Regions from separate parts of the Serratia fonticola genome, predicted to be linked through region 2. Evidence: predicted binding sites of a transcription regulator. Region 2 holds the regulator's gene; each other region holds the start of a gene.

Region 1 (5,246 bases), 780 kb from region 2:
AACAGCTCAATGCCTTCATGTTGGCTAATCTCCGCCAAACCAATCTCAAAGCTGCGGTTTAACAGACTGTAGGGATTCTGGATCGAGACGATACGCGGGAGTTCGTGTTTTTCTGCCAGTTGCAGGTAGCGCATCACGCCCCATGGGGTTTCGTTAGAGACGCCAATATAGCGAATTTTGCCAGCACGGACCTGCTCGGTTAACGCTTCCAGGGTTTCCAACAGCGGGATGGTGGCTTTCTCATCGGTGTACTGATAGTTGAGCTTGCCGAAACAGTTGGTGGTGCGCTGCGGCCAGTGTAGCTGGTACAGATCCAGATAATCGGTATTTAACCGTTTCAGGCTGGCATCCAGGGCGGCGCGGATATTCTTGCGATCCAACGCCTGCTGTGGGCGAATGCCCGCGTCATTACCCCGGATCGGCCCGGAGACCTTGCTTGCCAGCACGATTTTGTCGCGGTTGCCGCGCGCCTTGATCCAACTGCCAATGTACTGTTCTGTCAGCCCCTGGGTTTCCGGGCGCGGCGGCACTGGATACATCTCTGCGGTATCAATCAGGTTGATGCCAGCGGCTAATGCATAATCCAGCTGTGCGTGGGCATCGGCTTCGCTGTTTTGTTCGCCAAAGGTCATGGTGCCCAGTCCCAGCACGCTCACTTCTAAAGAACTGTGGGGAATACGGTGGTATTGCATTAACGGCCTTCCTTCAATGTTAGCGCTGACGGGCGTGATGCCCGGTAAAACAGAAGCCAGAGATCCAACGGCGTAACACGCCTTACTTGACTATAACCAAGCTAAGAAGATGGTGAAAGAGGAATATAACTGCCGGGGGTAGGGCTAAACCCCTGATTGATAATCCGTCAGGGGTCAGGATGATGCGGGGGCCGGGATTAACGCTCGATAACCTGCGAGACCCGATCGCCGTTAATCTGGCGCTGGTTGCCTTGCTCGTCCTGATAGCTGATCAGGCCGGTATCCTTATCGATTTTAGGCTTACCCTGCGTGAGGATCATATTGCCGTCTTTGGTGGCCATCACATAGTCGCTGGAACAGCCTGCTAATCCGGCGACCATCATCAGGGCGGAAATAGCCATTACCCACTTTTTCATGCCGAACACCTTATATACCTGGAATAATTGTCTTAATAGAGTAGCAAACTCTGCCAAAGATGGCTTTCGGACGTATCCCATCTGTGTCAGGAGAAATGACGGTGAAAACAGGAGCGGAGGACTAATCAAAGCGTAAAGTGCCTGGCCAGCAGCGCCCGGGTGAAGTTTTTCTTCAGATAGAAGCCGCGCGGCAAGGTGAGGATCGGCTGGCCCTGTTCGCCGGTGGCTTCGGTCAGTGCCTTGTTGTTGGCCGCTTTTGGCCGCAGCTGTAGCACTTCGCCATGGCGGGCGGTGATCCGCTCAACCTGGCCGAGCACGATAAGATCCATCAGCTCTTCCCAATCCCGGCGCAGCATCTCGGTTTCTTCCTGATTGGGCTGCCACAGCAGCGGGGAACCTACGCGGCGCTGTGCCAATGGGATTTGTCGTTCACCTTCCACAGGGATCCACAGCACGCGTGCCAGTTTGTGGCGTACGTGGCTGCTTTCCCAAGTGACGCCGCTATTGCCTGTCAGCGGAGCTACGCAGACGAAAGTGGTTTCCAGCGGGTTACCTGTGGCGTCGACCGGGATGGTTTTCAACTCAATGCCCAGCTCTGGGAAATCCTGCTCAGGCTTGCTGCCCGCCATGGCCCCCAGATAGAGCTCCAGCAGCATGCCGACCCAGCCTTTATCCCGTTTGAGATCCTTGGGAATGCTGACCTGCGCACGGGCTGCCAGTTCGCCAAGGTTAAAGCCAGCCAGCGCCTGGGCACGGGCTAATAATTGCTGCTCGTTTTCTGGTGGCAGCGGGGATAAACACGCCATAAATCAGACCTATGCATTATGGTTAAAAAACGTACCGAATTTACTCACTGCCTTAAAAGGGAAAAGCAGGCTGGGGAAAACAACAATAGTAGCATGATTTTGCATGACTTTTTGGCTACCCCATCGCGGTAGAAAATTTTCAGTGCGGGGTTGTGCACCTGTAGCCACCGACAATAAACAGGATCTTACACCTATTTATCCACAGATTTCTGGGATAACCCAACTTTTTGCCGATCACTGGTTTGATTTACAGCCTTGACGCGGGGCATTTTTTACGAATTTGGCGGTTTTATAGGTCACTGGGTATAATAATCTGTGGATAAAATCCGCATTGGTGGATCTTTCGCCAGAGAAAGATCCAAAGCGTGCATAGATCACATTTTTACCCTGTTCATAACTGTGTTTAAGTGTTTATTGCATTGTATTTAAAGGAATAATAAAAAATTAAAAATACGGCGGATTTTAAGTTCAATCGAGTTTTCCCGGCTTATCCCTAGAGTTCTTCACACACCTATCCACAGAAAAAGTGAATAAAACCGCCCTCGAACCTCGTTACATGTTTATAACTTTGCCATTATCTGTGAGTTATCCCAATGTTATCCGAGCGACGGTGCTGCAAAGCAGTGGTTTACCGCCTGTGGCTTGTGTGAAACAATCAGGTTATCAATACGAATTTATGCTTATCGAGGTAGTCCGGTGATCGATGATGATGGCTACCGCCCGAATGTTGGTATCGTAATCTGTAATCGTCAGGGGCAGGTCCTATGGGCCCGCCGTTACGGTCAGCACTCCTGGCAGTTTCCCCAAGGGGGAATAAACCCTGGCGAAACGCCTGAGCAGGCGATGTACCGTGAGCTGTTCGAAGAAGTGGGGCTGAGTAAAAAGGATGTGCGTATCCTGGCCTCAACCCGCAACTGGTTGCGCTATAAATTGCCAAAACGTTTGGTGCGTTGGGACACAAAGCCGGTTTGTATCGGCCAAAAGCAGAAATGGTTTCTGCTGCAGTTAATGTGCAATGACGCGGATATCAACATGCAGCGCAGCAGTACGCCGGAGTTTGACGGCTGGCGTTGGGTGAGCTTCTGGTATCCGGTGCGCCAGGTGGTGTCGTTTAAACGCGACGTGTACCGCCGGGTTATGAAAGAGTTTGCCGCAACCGTCATGCCAATGCAGGAACTGGCAGCGCAGCGGCAGCCTCCTGCTTATCGCCGAAAGAGAGGTTAAGTCAAACCGACTATGCTCACGCGCTTGCGAGAAATTGTTGAGAAAGTGGCCGCGGCGGCCAGTCTGACAGATGCGCTGGATCTTTTGGTCAATGAAACCTGTCTGGCGATGGACACCGAAGTCTGCTCCATCTATCTGGCAGACAACGACCGCCGCTGTTATTACCTGATGGCGACGCGCGGGTTGAAAAAGCCCCGCGGGCGAACTATTGCCCTGGCCTTTGACGAAGGCATCGTCGGCCTGGTCGGGCGGCGGGCAGAGCCGATCAACCTGGCGGATGCCCAAAGCCATCCCAGCTTCAAATATATTCCGCAGGTCAAAGAGGATCGTTTCCGATCCTTCCTTGGCGTGCCGATCATTCATCGCCGCCAGCTGCTTGGCGTGTTGGTGGTGCAGCAACGTGAACTGCGCCAGTTTGACGAAAGCGAAGAATCCTTCATGGTTACCCTGGCCACCCAAATGGCCGGGATCCTCTCGTTATCACAGCTAAACGCCATTTTTGGCCAGTATCGCCAGACCCGCATTCGGGCGCTGGCTGCGGCTCCTGGCGTGGCTGTGGCGGAGGGGTGGTTAGATAGCAGCCAACCTTCACTCGATCAGGTGTATAAAGCCTCCACGCTGGATACCGTCAGCGAGCGCGAACGTCTGACACAGGCGTTGGAAGAGGCTGGGGCAGAGTTCCGCCGCTTCAGTAAGCGTTTTAGCGCCAGCTCGCAAAAAGAGAGCGCGGCGATCTTCGATCTCTATTCCCACCTGCTCAACGATGCTCGCCTCAAACGTGAACTGTACGCGGAGATCGATGCCGGTTCGGTGGCCGAATGGGCGGTAAAACAGGTGATTGAAGCTTTCGCTGCCCAGTTTGCGACCTTGCAAGATACCTATATGCGTGAGCGTGCCAGCGATCTGCGCGCGCTTGGCCAACGTCTGCTATTCCACCTCGACGATACCACCCAAGGGGCCAGCCAATGGCCAGCCCGTTTTGTGCTGGTTGCCGATGAGCTGACGGCTACCCTGTTGGCCGAAGTGCCGCAGGATCGCCTGGCTGGCGTGGTAGTGCGGGACGGTGCTGCCAACTCCCATGCCGCGATCCTGGTGCGGGCCATGGGTGTGCCAACGGTGATGGGGGCAGACATCCAGCCTGCGCTGTTAGCCCAGCGAATGCTGATTGTTGATGGCTATCGCGGCGAGCTGCTGGTCGATCCGGAACCGGTGCTGGTGAAGGAATATCAACGTCTGATCAGCGAAGAGCAGGAGCTCAGCAAGCTGGCAGAAGACGACGTTGAACAGCCCGCAGAGCTGAAAAGCGGTGAGCGGATCCAGGTGATGCTGAACGCCGGCCTTAGCCCGGAACATGAACAACTGCTGGGCGCGCGCGTGGACGGCGTTGGCCTGTACCGCACCGAGATCCCGTTCATGCTGCAAAGCGGCTTCCCGTCGGAAGAGGAGCAGGTGGCGCAATATCAGGGCATGCTGCAACTCTTCTATCCGCATAAGCCGGTGACGCTGCGTACGCTGGATATCGGTGCTGATAAACAACTGCCCTACATGCCGATCAGCGAGGAGAACCCGTGCCTCGGTTGGCGGGGGATCCGCATTACGCTGGATCAGCCAGAAATCTTCCTGATCCAGGTGCGCGCCATGCTGCGTGCCAATGCGGGAACCGGCAATCTGGGGATCCTGTTGCCGATGATCACCAGCCTGGAAGAGATCGACGAGGCCAAGCGCCTGATCGATCGCGCCGGGCGAGAAGTGGAAGAGATGCTGGGATATGATATTCCCAAGCCGCGGATTGGCGTCATGCTGGAAGTGCCGTCGATGATCTTCCTGATCCCTTATCTGGCCGCACGCGTCGATTTTATCTCGGTAGGAACCAACGATTTAACCCAGTACCTGCTGGCGGTGGATCGTAATAATACCCGCGTTGCTTCGCTGTACGACAGCCTGCATCCAGCCATGTTGCAGGTGCTGAAATTGATCATCGAGCAGGGGACGGCGGCTGGGTTGCAGGTCAGCCTGTGCGGTGAACTGGCGGGAGACCCGATGGGCGCTCTGCTGCTGGTGGGTATGGGTTACCGTAATCTGAGCATGAACGGGCGCAGCGTTGCACG
Region 2 (5,246 bases):
GCTGTTGCTGATGTTGTGGGTGGGTTATCTGATGCAACTGGGGGGCGCGTTTTACTGGTCGCTGTTGCTGGCTGGGGCGTTGTTTATCCATCAGCAAAAGCAGGTGGCAGGTCGCGATCGCGATGCCTGTTTCCGGGCCTTCCTGAATAACAACTACGTTGGCCTGGTGCTGTTCATCGGTATTGCGCTTAGCTACGTGTGATTTGCCCAACGCAAAAAGTAAAAAGGCATCCAATACCGGATGCCTTTTTTCGTGGTAATTGACCTGCAAGTTACTCGTCTTCTTTAACCACTTCAGACGTCAGCGCTGGGGTATTGGTTTCTTCCGGCATGCTGACGCTTTCGATGGTCAACTTGATTTCCGGGGTGATCAGATCGCTCAACATGGTGTAAACCTCCATGGTGTGCTCGCGGATCGCATCGCCAATATCATTGATAAAGCCTTCTTCACGCAGCGTCGCCACCAGGGTGGAGAACACCGCCTTGTCGAAGAATTCTGGCGCGTTGATGCCGTGCAGCACCGACAAACGCTGGGCCATAATGCGGCTCTCTTTCTCCAGGGCACCCCGGTTGATACTTGGGTTGGCGCTGAGGATCGACATGGTGATGGCATAGCGTTGCAGGGTTTCACGCACGCCAGCGGCCAATAGCTGCAACGGGCGGATGCGCGCAGGGTTTAGCACCAGCTCATCGCCTTTGCTACAAATCAGCTGCTGACGTATCAGCTCTTCGATCAGCGGTTGCAGCACTTCGGCTAGCTGTTCTTTTTCGTAACGCAGGAACAGCTCGGCCTTCAGCATCGGATAGATCAGGCTGACCTGACGCAGCAGCTCAACGCGCGATACGCGGCGGTGATGCATCACGATAGAGGCGATTAATGAAGGCAGTACCAACATATGATGGATATTGTTGCGATAGTACGTCATCAGCACCGCCTGCTCGCGCGGCAGAATGATGATGTCGCCGATGTTGTCCTTCTCCACTTCAAACTTGTTCATGTTTAAAGCGTGATCCAGCAACTGGTCTGGCGTTTGCGTTGGTACGGTGGCGTCCGGTGCATAAGGCACGTTACGCATTAACTGTAAGTAGCATTCCAACTGCTCAAGCAACTGCTCACGGGTCAGCGAACGTTGGCGTGAGGCCAGCAGCGCGGTGGAACACAGGTTCATGGCGTTGGCGGCGGCAGCGTTGTTGATGCGCACCATGATCTGAGCCGCCAGATCGTTGACCGATGGCGTCAGCCAGCTTGGGCGCTGTGCTTCGATCGGGTCGATAGACTCACGCCACTGTGGGACGTTTTGGTTCAGGTACGTAGTCAACGGCAGCGGTTCACCAAAGTTTACGTAGCCCTGGCCGAGGTTGCGTAGCTTGCGCAAGCCGCGCACCATTTGCAGCAGGCTCTCTTTCTCTTTGGTCGCGCCACGCAGCTCTTTGGCGTAAGTCCCTACTTCCATCACGTGCTCGTAACCGATATAAATCGGCACCAGGGTGATCGGGCGGGTACCGCCGCGCAGCATGGCCTGAATGGTCATTGACAGGGTGCCGGTTTTCGGTTCCAGCAGGCGACCGGTACGGGAACGCCCGCCTTCAACAAAGTATTCTACCGAGTAACCACGGGTGAACAGCTCACCGAGGTATTCACGAAACACGGTTGAATAGAGTTTGTTGCCCTTGAAAGTGCGGCGGATAAAGAACGCACCCAGGCGGCGGAAGATCGGCCCGGCAGGCCAGAAGTTCAGGTTAATACCCGCTGCGATATGCGGTGGCACCAGCCCTTGATGGTAGAGCACATAGGACAGCAGCAGATAGTCCATATGGCTGCGGTGACACGGCACATAGACGATCTCGTGGCCATCCTGCGCCAGCTGACGCACGCGCTCGGCGTTGGTGACGTTGATACCCTGATACAGCCGGTTCCAGGTCCAGCTCAACACGCGGTCGGACAGGCGCACCGTTTCATAGGAGAAATCGGCGGCAATCTCTTCCATCAGCGCAATTGCGTTCTGCTGGGCCTTTTCGTGGGAGATCTTTTTGCTGCGGGCTTCGTCTTCGATCGCTTTTTCAATCGCCTTGGAGGCCAGCAGCTTTTTGAACAGATCCTGACGGGCAGGCAAGCTTGGCCCAACGGCGGCCAGGCGCTGGCGTGCGAAATGCATGCGTGCGACACGGGCCAGTTTTTGCGCGATGGTCTTATCGGTGCCGTGCTCGGTCGCCATCCGGCGCAGGGACACGGTGTTGGAGAAACGGACAAAACTGTCGCGCCCCAGCCACAGTACGGCGAAGAACTTCTGTACGCCGTTCAGCAGGCGCAGGTGAGGCGTGCCGTGGCCTTCGCGCCCAGGGGAGCGGCCAAACATCACCGATACCGGCAACATCTGAATATCGAGATCCGGGTTGCTGCGGTGCAGATCCAGATAATCGTGGAACAGTTTTACCGATTCTTCTTTGGGGGTGTAATAGCGGAATACGCGTGGGCCATCGTGGATAAACACGTAGCTTGGCAGCACGGTGCCATCGATTTCCAACGGGTTAAGGGGATCGGGCAGATCTTGCGCCAGACACTGGGTGCGCAAGGTGAGTAAATCCGCCTTGGAATTATAAGGTAAAACATACAAAATCGGTCGTGAGGGATCCAACCCTAACTCCGTGACCGGATCTGAAGGGATAACCTTACTTCTTACCAACATTTTTAGTGGTAAGTTCAATATCTTATAATAGATTTTACGCCAACCTGACATGACAACGTGAAGCCTCTTGTTAGCAATTCGCCGCAAGCATACCAGAAACCGGGTAGCAGATCTGTGGCGTTGGGAAATCCACGGCCGTTCACGGCAATGGAAGTACATGGTTGAATTATACCTGATGGATATCAAATTGGCCGCTCTAGCGCATTCATGCGCTCGCGGCATTGGTACGACATAGCTAGGTGATTAAGGTATTCCAACCTTGCTGTATACTGCGCTGCGATAAAAATGTGATTGGGCTGGCAAATCTGTCTGGAACGTTGTGGCTGCAACACGACGGGTACATGATCCATCTTGGAAAAAGGCGTTCTTAATTATGGCAAATCAAGCAACTGGCCTGACGCGTGTCATTAAAGCCGCAGGCTATTCCTATAAAGGTTTAACCGCTGCCTGGCAGAACGAAGCCGCATTCCGCCAGGAACTGGTGGCGACGGTGGTGGCTATCATCGTGGCGGTTTGGCTGGATGTAGGGGCGATAGCGCGCATCTTGTTGATCGGCTCGGTGCTGCTGGTGATGATTGTCGAAATCCTCAACAGCGCGATTGAGGCCGTGGTCGATCGCGTGGGTACGGAATATCACGAGCTCTCCGGGCGGGCCAAAGATATGGGCTCGGCGGCGGTATCGCTGGCAATCATTCTGGCACTGTTCGTTTGGGCTTCGGTACTTTGGCAGCATTTGGCGTGAAAACCAGCGGGTATCGTTGCGATCCCGCTCGCTACCTGCTGATTTTTATTTATTCTTCGGTTCCCAATCCAGACTTAGCTGTATATACTCACAGCAAGACTGTATAAACAAACAGGGGGCGGAATGAAAGCACTAACTACCAGACAGCAAGAGGTCTACGACCTGATTCGCGATCATATTTCGCAAACGGGCATGCCACCGACGCGTGCCGAGATCGCAATGCGCCTGGGGTTCCGCTCACCAAATGCTGCAGAAGAGCACTTGAAAGCACTGGCTCGCAAAGGCGTTATCGAGATCATCTCCGGTGCTTCACGCGGTATCCGCTTGCTGATGGAAGATGAAGAGGGATTACCCCTGGTGGGCCGTGTGGCTGCAGGTGAACCTCTGTTAGCTCAGCAGCACATTGAAGGGCACTATAAAGTGGATCCTTCTCTGTTCAAGCCTAATGCCGATTTCCTGCTGCGCGTTAGCGGCATGTCGATGCGCGATATCGGCATCCTGGATGGCGATCTGCTGGCAGTGCATAAGACTCAAGACGTACGCAACGGCCAGGTTGTCGTCGCCCGCATTGAAGACGAGGTCACGGTCAAGCGCCTGAAGAAACACGGTAACGTCGTCGAACTGCTGCCAGAAAACAGTGAATTCCAACCGATCGTGGTCGATCTGCGCCAGCAGAACTTCACCATCGAAGGCCTGGCGGTGGGTGTGATCCGCAACGGCGACTGGATCTAACCGCTTTACCTCGTATTACAGCCCTTTAAAACGGCAAACCTCGCCCCAACTCTGGGGCGATACATGAGACACTAAGCGGGCGCAGCATGCGGCGCCCTCTACGGTCAAACATGTTCGATCCCTGCAAATTCAGCTACATTGCCACTTTATCTTCAGCTTTAAATCCATGCTTTTACGGGAACATATCGCCATGCGCCTGCTTTCTGCCTTTACCAGTGACACCGACAAAGCTCTGTGGCGTCTGGCATTGCCGATGATCTTCTCCAATATTACCGTCCCCTTGCTTGGCCTGGTGGATACCGCCGTTATCGGCCATCTCGATAGCCCTAGCTACCTTGGCGGGGTCGCAGTGGGGTCAATGGCCACTAGCTTCCTGTTTATGTTGTTGCTGTTCCTGCGAATGAGCACTACAGGGCTGACGGCGCAGGCGCTGGGGGCGCAAGATCCCTACCGGTTGGCTCGCGCCTTTATGCAGCCGTTATTGTTGGCGCTGGTGGCCGGGCTGGCGATTGTGCTGTTGCGAGCCCCGTTGATCACCTTGGCGCTGAACATTGTGGGGGGCGATCGGGAAGTCTTGGTACAGGCCAGGCTATTTTTGGAGATCCGCTGGCTGAGCGCCCCGGCGGCGTTGGCCAATATGGTGTTGCTCGGCTGGTTGCTGGGAGTTCAGTACGTGCGGGCACCGGTGATCCTGTTGATTGTCGGTAACCTGCTGAACATCGTGCTGGATATCTGGCTGGTGATGGGGCTGGGTTGGAACGTGCAGGGGGCCGCGACTGCCACGGTGATTGCGGAGTACGCCACGCTGTTGCTGGGTTTGTGGTTAGCATGGCGGGTACTACACATGCGGGGGATTTCGCTGGCGATGCTGCGCACCGCCTGGCGTGGGGATCTGCGCCGCCTGCTGGCACTTAACCGCGACATCATGCTGCGCTCGTTATTACTGCAACTGTGTTTCGCCTCGTTGACCATTCTGGGAGCCCGCATGGGCGGAGAAGTGGTGGCGGTGAATGCGGTGCTGATGAATCTGCTGACCTTTACCGCCTACGCGCTGGATGGTTTTGCCTACGCGGTGGAAGCCCATT
Region 3 (5,246 bases), 2.8 Mb from region 2:
TTGAAATCCATAGAGTAGAATTGCTATCAGTTTACCCGCGTTAAGCAATGGCACTCTAGCGTTAAAAAAAGGGTAGAATAGTTTTTGCGTTATGCTGATGAATACTTCCCCCGTGCCTTTGGCCATCATTAGAGCAGAATGACGACTATGCGTACTGTATTGAACGTTCTTAATTTCGTTTTGGGTGGTTTTTTCACCACGCTTGGCTGGCTGATTGCCACCTTCTTCAGCGTCGTGTTGATTTTCACCCTGCCATTAACCCGCTCCTGCTGGGAAATTACCAAAATCTCCTTGCTGCCATTTGGCAACGAAGCGATCCATGTCGATGAATTATACCCAGAAAAAAGTAATGCCCTGCTGGCTGCTGGCGGTTCTTTGCTGAATATCGTCTGGCTGGTCCTGTTCGGCTGGTGGCTGTGCCTGTCACACATTATTGCGGGTATCGCCCAGTGCATCACCATTATTGGTATTCCGGTAGGCATCGCCAATTTCAAGATAGCCGCTATCGCCCTGTGGCCGGTAGGCCGCCGCGTCGTTCCGGTTGAGGTGGCCCAACAGGCGCGGATCGAGAACGCCCGCCGCCGCTTTTAATCGCGTTAACTTTTCTCCCATTTAGGAGCTTGTCGTGCTCTCTTTAGCACCCAAAATTCGGCGTTATACCTATAACAGTAACCTGCTTTATAACCTGCGTATTTTTATCGCTCTGGCCGGGGCCTCTGCGGTGCCGTGGTGGTTGGGCGTCCCTAAACTGACCATTCCGTTAACGCTGGGTGTCGTTGCCGCCGCGCTAGCGGATCTGGACGACCGGCTGGCAGGAAGATTGCGAAATCTGCTCATTACGCTAGTTTGCTTTTTCGTGGCCTCGACATCGATTGAACTGCTGTTTCCTTACCCCTGGCTGTTTGCCCTCGGGCTGACGACCTCAACCTGCGGTTTTATCCTGTTGGGGGCATTAGGGCAGCGTTACGCCACTATCGCCTTCGGTGCCTTGCTGATCGCCGTCTACACCATGCTTGGCACCTCCATGTACGACGCCTGGTACCAGCAACCTACCCTGCTGATTATCGGTGCCGTTTGGTACAACTTGCTGACGCTGATCGGCCATCTGCTATTCCCTATCAAGCCCCTACAGGAAAACCTGGCCCGCTGCTATGAACAGTTGGCCAACTACCTGGATGCCAAGGCCAACCTGTTCGATCCAGATGCCGAATCGGACGCCGATCTGCCGTGGGTAGACGTGGCGATGGCTAACAGCACACTGGTCACCACGCTTAACCTGACCAAGGCTTCACTGCTGACCCGCTTGAAAGGCGACCGTGGCCAGCGCGGCACCCGCAGAACGCTGCACTACTATTTTGTCGCTCAGGATATCCATGAGCGCGCCAGTTCTTCTCACGTACAGTATCAGGCGCTAAGCCAACAGTTCCGCCACAGCGATATTCTGTTCCGCTTCCAGCGGCTGCTGGCCAAGCAGGCCCGTGCCTGCCAGCAACTGGCGCAGTCGATACTATTACGGCAGAAATATCTGCATAGCCCGCGTTTTGAGCCCGCTTTTTCACGCCTGGAAGAGGCGCTGACCCGGGTTACCATTACCCCAGAAAATCGCGAACTGACCAGAGCGCTATCCCATCTGCTGAAGAATTTACGGGCAATTGACGCCCAGTTGGCCAATATCGAGTCTGAGCAATCCTTGGCGAGTGGCCAAACCGAGGAAAACAACCTGTCAGACGACCGGCTCACCGGTTGGAGCGATATTCGCCTGCGTATCAGCCGCCACCTGACACCACAATCCGCCCTATTCCGCCACGCCATCCGTATGTCTGTGGTGCTGTGCGTAGGCTATGCGTTTATTCAACTGACCGGGATGCAGCACGGTTATTGGATCCTGCTGACCAGCCTGTTTGTCTGCCAGCCCAACTACAACGCCACCCGCAGGCGCTTGGCGTTAAGGATCATCGGCACTCTGGCTGGCATTTTGATCGGGCTGCCGATCCTGTATTTTGTGCCCTCGCTGGAAGGGCAGTTGATTCTGATCGTGATCTCGGGCGTGTTGTTCTTCGCCTTCCGAACCGTGCAATATGCCCACGCCACGATGTTTATCACCCTGTTGGTCTTGCTATGCTTTAACCTGCTGGGCGAAGGGTTCGAAGTGGCTGCCCCGCGCGTCTACGATACCCTGCTGGGTTGTGCCATCGCCTGGGCAGCGGTGAGTTTTATCTGGCCAGACTGGAAGTTCCGTCAGTTACCGGCCATGGTGCGTAAGACACTGAATGCCGACTGCCGCTATCTGGATGCCATTCTGGTGCAATACCATCAGGGCAAGGATAACGGCCTGCCTTATCGTATTGCCCGCCGCGATGCCCATAATAGCGATGCCGAATTGGCGTCGGTGATCTCTAACATGTCTGCCGACCCTAAAGCCGATAAAACCATTCAGGAAGCGGCATTTCGCCTGCTGTGCCTTAACCATACCTTGCTGAGCTATATTTCTGCCCTGGGTGCCCACCGTGAGCGCCTGGAAAGTGCCGCCGTGCTGGATTTGCTCAACGATGCGGTTTGCTATGTTGATGGTGCATTACACCACGACGCTCATGATCGTCAGCGTATCACGCAGGCACTGGAAGCCCTCTCCGAGCGTATTACTGCGCTGGTTCCGGAGCCGGAAAGCAAAGAACAACTGGTGTTGCAGCAAATTGGCCTGGTGCTCGAATTGCTACCAGAGCTGACGGCACTTAATACACAAATTACTCAAGCCGGTTGATAGTTCAAAGATGTGGGCCGCAGGCACGGTCTTCTGACCGTGCCTCAAAGGAGGGAAAGAGCGCGTTGTTTTCGAACCATTCGGTCAACGCCTCCCTTTGTAGATTCGGCAAGGCGGCATGGTGGTAACCCGCCATGGCACCCGCCAGTGACATCAGCACTTTCATGCCCAGATTTTTTTGCTGTTGCAGCAACTTCAGATAGCTATCTCTGGCCCCCAACAGGCGAAAATCATAAATATTGCATATGCCTGCTCGCCACAGCTGGCGCTCTAATGAAGCATCAATATTCGGTAAATCTTTCAATCTGCCATTGCAGCTTTTTTTCACCTTAATCTCTTTACGCGTCTCACAGAGAGCCTGCCAGGCAAGCGCACACAGTTCGCGACGCTGCCGCCACAACTCTTCATTCACCCAGTAATAGCGCATGACCATGGGGACCCCTCGCTTTAAATAGGTCATATTCACCATGCCACGCTCACGGAACGCGGTTTCCAGACTTTCTGTTGCACGCAAATACAGCTCACCTTCGGTAATGACCGCAAACATTGTGCCGTCCGCCAGCAGGCCATAGCCGCCAAACTGCGAGCGTATGGCAATATTTCCCAGGGCGGCAAAGCAGGACTTTGCCTGTTCGATCCTCCTTAACGATCCTCCATTCATTTAACTCTCCTTATATGAAGCCATAGCCATTAGGCATGTTTTGGTTGGAATAAACGTAACTGGAACAACTAATTAAAAAAAATACGCATTATCCCTAGTCGTGCCAATCATAAATTCAAGACGTACAATAAATAATCTCAATTATGCGAAGCGTTACGAAAATTTGGGTTGATCTTCTGTTTCGATGGCTATACTGTATATACATACAGTAACACTACGGGCGGGAGACGACATGCGTACTCAATCACTTTATCAACCTCATTTTAGCCAATCCTCAATGCCGGCAAAGCAAGCGGTGATCCCTGCGCAAGAGGGCAACGAAAATGGCCTAATCAGTGAGCTTGTTTACAATGAGCGGCAACCCGCCGTAGCCCAGTTGCTGGTGCCTTTGTTGCAACAGTTAGGCAGGCAATCACGTTGGTTACTGTGGCTGACCCCGCAGCAGAAACTGAGCAAAACCTGGCTGCAACAGGCCAGCCTGCCGGTTGATAAGGTCGTACAGCTTAATCAGATCAGTCCACTGGCTACCGTAGACGCCATGGAGAAGGCTTTACTGACAGGAAATTACAGTGTGGTGCTTGGCTGGTTACCTGAATTGACACAAGAGGATCGTCTAAGGTTAAGTAGAGCGGCAGAATTGGGCAATGCCTATGGGTTCATTATGCGACCCCAACGTGACATCGTGGCTGCCGACAGACACTGTTCAACCTTAAAAATTCACTCTTCTTTGTATCATTAAGTAAATTTAGGACTTTTCCCATCACTTTTATCGTTTGGTCTGGCAATCGCAGGCAGATCAGGCGAAAAGCGAGGTTGGCTGCGGTTCGGCGCGACCTTCCAGGTGAAAAAAAGTCTCGTTTAGCACCCCGATATGTTAGAGGATATGTCTAATTCCATGTTTTTTTTTAGAGCTTTATCACATCACACTTGTAACTTTCGCGCCACGTTGTAGACTTTACATCGCCAAGGTTGCTCTATAACGCCAGAAAAACTGGCAGAGTAACAAACGAGGGCTCAAACCTTGGCGAAGGAATTTAAACCAAGGGCTTAAAGCAGCTTTAAAGCTCATTGCCTATTTGGATGATAACGAGGCGCAAAATGAAAAAGACAGCTATCGCATTAGCAGTGGCACTGGCAGGTTTCGCTACAGTAGCGCAAGCCGCACCAAAAGACGACACTTGGTACACTGGTGCTAAACTGGGTTGGTCCCAGTTCCATGACACCGGTTTCTACGGTAACGGTTACACCGTTGATAACGACGCACGTAAAGACCAGATTGGTGCTGGTGCGTTCGTTGGCTATCAGGCAAACCAATACCTGGGCTTCGAAATGGGCTACGACTGGTTAGGTCGTATGAAATATACCGGCGCTAACACCGGTTCTTTCAAAGCTCAAGGCGTTCAACTGGCAGCTAAACTGAGCTACCCAATCATGAACGATCTGGACATCTACACTCGTCTGGGTGGCATGGTATGGCGTGCAGACAGTGATGGTGCTGGCTCTAACGGTGGCAACCATGACACTGGCGTTTCTCCATTGGCAGCAGTGGGTGTTGAATACGCACTGAACCGTGACTGGGCTACCCGTCTGGACTACCAGTGGGTTAACAACATCGGTGATGCAGGTACCGTTGGCGCACGTCCAGACAACGGCATGCTGAGCGTAGGTGTTTCCTACCGCTTTGGCCAGGAAGTTGCTGCTCCAGTAGTAGCTCCAGCTCCAGCCCCAGCTCCAGTTGTTGAGACCAAGAAGTTCACTCTGACTTCTGACGTTCTGTTCGCGTTCAACAAAGCGACCCTGAAGCCAGAAGGCCAACAAGCTCTG

What was found. Region 2 encodes LexA, which represses DNA repair genes until DNA is damaged. Its sites were predicted from a motif close to TNCTGTATGTACATACAGNA; they were not measured.
Region 1: the regulator LexA is predicted to act here: its motif matches at 1,947-1,966, upstream of mutH (DNA mismatch repair endonuclease MutH).
Region 3: the regulator LexA is predicted to act here: its motif matches at 3,614-3,633, upstream of sulA (SOS-induced cell division inhibitor SulA).

Annotation. Positions count from the first base shown of each region.
Region 1 covers NZ_CP011254.1:462,017-467,262, reverse strand. Annotated here, with positions in the region: gene WN53_RS01970 (NADP(H)-dependent aldo-keto reductase) at 1-692, opposite strand, end outside; gene WN53_RS01965 (YgdI/YgdR family lipoprotein) at 890-1,108, opposite strand; gene mutH (DNA mismatch repair endonuclease MutH) at 1,234-1,914, opposite strand; gene rppH (RNA pyrophosphohydrolase) at 2,611-3,138, shown strand; gene ptsP (phosphoenolpyruvate--protein phosphotransferase) at 3,151-5,246, shown strand, end outside.
Region 2 covers NZ_CP011254.1:1,238,073-1,243,318, reverse strand. Annotated here, with positions in the region: gene ubiA (4-hydroxybenzoate octaprenyltransferase) at 1-202, shown strand, start outside; gene plsB (glycerol-3-phosphate 1-O-acyltransferase PlsB) at 273-2,738, opposite strand; gene WN53_RS05445 (diacylglycerol kinase) at 3,061-3,429, shown strand; gene lexA (transcriptional repressor LexA) at 3,553-4,161, shown strand; gene dinF (MATE family efflux transporter DinF) at 4,352-5,246, shown strand, end outside.
Region 3 covers NZ_CP011254.1:4,061,010-4,066,255, reverse strand. Annotated here, with positions in the region: gene WN53_RS18055 (YccF domain-containing protein) at 148-591, shown strand; gene yccS (YccS family putative transporter) at 626-2,761, shown strand; gene WN53_RS18045 (TfoX/Sxy family DNA transformation protein) at 2,766-3,422, opposite strand; gene sulA (SOS-induced cell division inhibitor SulA) at 3,700-4,161, shown strand; gene ompA (porin OmpA) at 4,521-5,246, shown strand, end outside.